DNA from 2 places in the Aquabacterium sp. NJ1 genome. Region 1 is predicted to be linked to the other one. Evidence: predicted binding sites of a transcription regulator. Region 1 holds the regulator's gene; the other holds the start of a gene.
The links. Region 1 encodes LexA, which represses DNA repair genes until DNA is damaged. Its sites were predicted from a motif close to ACTGTATNNNNATACAGT; they were not measured.
Positions count from the first base shown of each region.

Region 1 (2,181 bases):
CACAAACACATCCCCCTCCCGGCTGTTGACGCCCCCACGGGCCACGCGCGAACTGCGCCAGACGGCCACCCCTTGCGCAACCGCCTGCGTCAAGGCCGCTTCCAACCCTTGATGCAAGGTGCCATGGCCCGTCCCGGCCAGCACCAGCCCTTTGAGGGGGCCGTGCTGCCGGGCATGAGCCAGCGCGGCCTGCACCATCCAGCCGTCGGCGTCAGCATGGCTGTGGATGATCTCCACACGAGGCGGTTCTGTCGCCAGAGGCAGCCACCCGGCCTTGCCACTGGCAGGCCACGGCGTGATGGCCTCGTGCCACAGCCCCTGCTCGTCGAGCCGCGCCAAGGGGGGGTGCCCGCCAGCATCAAAGGCATCCAGCGCACAGGAATGCGCCTTGCGCACCTGCCCTCCTGCCCAGATGCGGCGGTGCAAGACCGCCACCACGCCCCCGAGACCTCGGCGCGCCGCCTCCTGCACGACCCGGACGGCGTCCCGCAAATTGGCGGGCCCGTCAGCGTCCGGCGCCGTGGCGGGGCGCATCGCGGCGGTCAGCACCACGGGCTTGCGGCCATCCAGCAGCCTGTGCAACAGGTAGGCCGTTTCTTCCAGCGTATCCGTACCGTGGGTGATCACCACACCGGCCACATCCTCACGGGCCAGGTGCGCCTGAAGTGCCTGCCCGAGCGAGCGCCAGACGGACCAGCTCATGTCCTTGCTGTCGATCTGCGCGACCTGCACGGTCTCCAGCGGGACGCCAGCCAGCTCAGGCACGGCGTCCACGAGTTGCGACACCGACAACTGCGCGGCGCGGTATTGCCAGCTCTTTTGAGGGTCATGGCCCGTACCCGCGATGGTCCCGCCCGTTCCCAGAATCACAACGCTTTTCACAAGGTCCTGCATGCCACCCCAAGTGCTTGCATAAAAGTACTGGACAAACCAACAGTCCTGTATAAAATGACAGCCAACGATTCAAACAGCGTCAGCCACTGCGATGTCGAACGATAAACCCAAACTCACGCCGCGCCAGCAGGAAATCTTCGAGTTGATCCAGCGCGCGATCGCCCGCACAGGCGCGCCGCCCACCCGGGCGGAGATCGCCAGCGAACTGGGCTTCCGTTCGGCCAACGCCGCTGAGGAACACCTGCAAGCCTTGGCACGCAAAGGCGTGATCGAGCTGGTCGGTGGCACCTCTCGTGGCATCCGCCTCAAGGCGGGTACCCTGCGCACCGTCAACGAAACCCGCAAGCGTGGCGGCGAATCATCAGGCTCAGCCAGCAATGTGCTGCCCTTCAACCTGCCGCTGCCCGGGCTTGAGCAACTGGTGCTGCCACTGGTTGGCCGCGTGGCTGCCGGCAACCCCATCCTGGCGCAAGAACATGTCGAGCAGACCTATTCGGTCGAGCCCGGCCTGTTCGCCCGTCGCCCGGATTACCTGCTGCGCGTCAAAGGCATGAGCATGAAAGACGCCGGCATCCTGGACGGCGACCTGCTGGCCGTGGCCCGCACACGCGATGCCCGTAATGGCCAGATCGTCGTGGCCCGCCTGGGTGACGAGGTCACCGTCAAACGCTTTCAGCGCACGGCGCAAGGCATTCAACTGCTCCCGGAGAACCCCGATTTCCAACCCATCGTGGTCTCCCCCGAGCAGGAAGATTTCGAGCTGGAAGGTCTGGCCGTCGGCCTGATCCGCAACCAGTTGCTCAACTAGCTTTCACACCACCAGACGGGTGGCGGGCATTGGCATCACCTGGCCGGTGGTGCGATCCTGTCTGGTGGACCCTTGTCGAATCCTGCCGAACTTCATCTGCTGTCAACCGGAGTTCATCATGATTCATCACCTGGCCCGTGCATTCTTCATCCGCAACACCACCCCTGGTTCGGCCGGCACCAACCCGCCGTCAGACGGCACGCGTCCGGCCAGTGCGCCGGCAGCCCGCCCCGTCAAGGCCAGGCCCATCACGCCTTGGGGTACGCCGTCTCGCCAGCCCGGCCAAAGCGCCTCGGCGCAGGTCATTCCGCTTCGGGCATCGTCGGTGTCCGCAAACACTGAACGGCGCGTGCGCATCTGCACAGACCCCGCCGATGCACGCCGCACCGTGATTGCCGGCCGCTTTGCCGAAGTCTGCGCCGCGCTGGATCGCCTCGTCCTGGAGCAGGAAGCGGCGGCCTGAAGCCGGCTGCGCTTCT
Region 1 covers NZ_JRKM01000001.1:4,478,156-4,480,336, reverse strand. The annotation lists gene JY96_RS19320 (asparaginase) at 1-882, opposite strand, end outside; gene lexA (transcriptional repressor LexA) at 986-1,702, shown strand; gene JY96_RS19310 (hypothetical protein) at 1,821-2,165, shown strand.

Region 2 (2,181 bases), 540 kb from region 1:
AGAGAATGTCAATATCAGGCTGAAGAGCAGAACCTGATTGGGTATGCGGCGTTCGCGCATATCCGAGCGAACGGCAGGCATCAGCACAAGTAATAGAATGACTTGCACCATACGATATTCCTGGTTCTGTATTGATCTGGCGCAACAAGCCGGGTTTTTGAGCGTGTCAGGCAATTCGACTGAATATCGATTGCCAGATGCTGGTCAAAATACCGGGGGCGTTGCTGGTGAAGAAGCCAAGCACCGCGGCAGCCACAAAGGCAGCCGTCAAGGCATATTCAATGGCGATGGCACCAAACTGGTTTTCGCGAAACCGGGGCATGAGAATGCTGGGTGTCATGGCAGGGGCCTCCCAGGTTGGCAGATTCGCCGGAGCAAAGTCATTGGGAACAGCGGCGGATGGTCAGGATGCCACGCACCCTGACCCGTCAGGAGCTTCGCTTCTTAGTTCGCGGGGGTGGTGACGCCGGCAGCCGTCTTGATCTTGTCGTACAGCGCGGTCAGCAGCGAGCCAAACGAGCCGCTGGAAGAGAAGAAGGTCAGCACCACAGCCGCAATACCGGCAGCCACCAGTGCATATTCAATCGCAACAGCGCCTTCTTCGTCGCGCAGGAACTTGGTCAGGGATTTGGTCAGGGACATAAGATACTCCTTAAAAAGTGGCGAAAACACGATACGAATCGCTAAAGATGAGCACGGCCTGGTGTACTGCTTCAACCCATTTCGCCTCGCCCTCAAACCTGTTCATCTATTGAGCATGTCGCTTTAGCGTTGTGACCGTAACGAAAGGTTACAAGGGTTCTTACCGATCGTGTAAACATTTTCGGTTATTCGGACCCTTAATCAAGGGGTAGAAGTTACCCTGTGCTGTGATTTATGACTAAGTTGGCATTACATGGGGGTCTGTGGGCATATAAGGTCGGAAAATGTGCAAAAGTTCATATCACGCAAATGAGTGCCAGCAAGATATGAAGAGATGAGCGAGTATTTACGTCGGGAATGGCGCCAGGCCATGGGCAGGGCTCCAGTCCAGGAGGGGCACAGGGAGGGGCGGTAAGCAGGTCAGGCTTGAGTGCTGTATGTTTGTACAGTATCATTCAATCAACCATGAGCACCCCACCAGACGACCGACACGTTGCCGCGCCCCGCAAAGGCCGGGGCACGATGACCCGCATCGCGCACCGCTTCGAGTCACAAGGCCGGCAGGTGGACGAGCTTGTCGAGCCGGTGCCTGATCAGGCTGAGCCAGCCTGGGGTGACGATGACGCTCAGCCCTCGCCGCAGACCGAGGTCACGCCCGAGCAGGCGCGCAGCATCCTGTCCCGCAACGATTCACCCGACATCCCCTTCACCTGGTCCATCAACCCTTACCGCGGTTGCGAGCACGGTTGCATCTACTGCTATGCCCGCCCCACCCACAGCTACCTCAATCTGTCGCCGGGGCTGGACTTCGAAACCAGGCTGGTGGCCAAGGTCAACGCAGCTGCCTTGCTGCGGCACGAGCTGGCACGCGAGGGGCATGAGCCTTCTCCTATCAACATCGGTTCGGCCACCGACGCGTATCAACCCGTCGAGCGCGAGTGGCGCATCACCCGCAGCGTGCTGGAGGTGCTGCACGCCTGCCAGCATCCCTACACCATCGTGACCAAATCGAGCGGGGTCGAGCGTGATCTGGACATCCTGTCTGTGGCGGGTGCGCGCCGGCAGGCTTATGTGATGGTCAGCGTCACGACGCTGGACAGCGGCTTGTCACGCCGGCTGGAGCCTCGCGCCGCCGCGCCTTTGCGCCGCCTGCAAACCGTGCAAAGGCTCGCGCGGGCCGGCGTGCCGGTGGGAGTGAACGTGGCACCCATCATCCCCTTCCTCAATGAGCCCGAGATTGAGCAGATCATCGAGGCGGCGGCACAGGCCGGGGCCCAGGCCATCCACTACACCGTGGTGCGGTTGCCCTGGGAGGTCAAGCCCTTGTTCGAGGAGTGGCTCATGCACCATGTGCCTGACAAGGCGGCGCGCGTCATGGCCCGTGTGCGTGAGCTGCGGGGCGGCAAGGACTACGATGCCGACTTCAGCCTGCGCATGAAAGGCGAGGGCGTGTGGGCCCAATTGATCGCGCAGCGGGTTCGCAAGGCCGCGGCGCGCCATGGCCTGGGGCGCCGTGCACCTGAGCTGGACAGCAGCGCG
Region 2 covers NZ_JRKM01000001.1:3,942,453-3,944,633, forward strand. The annotation lists gene JY96_RS22475 (prepilin peptidase) at 1-111, opposite strand, end outside; gene JY96_RS23335 (Flp family type IVb pilin) at 167-340, opposite strand; gene JY96_RS16950 (Flp family type IVb pilin) at 445-642, opposite strand; gene JY96_RS16955 (PA0069 family radical SAM protein) at 1,108-2,181, shown strand, end outside.
Region 2: the regulator LexA is predicted to act here: its motif matches at 1,075-1,092, upstream of JY96_RS16955 (PA0069 family radical SAM protein).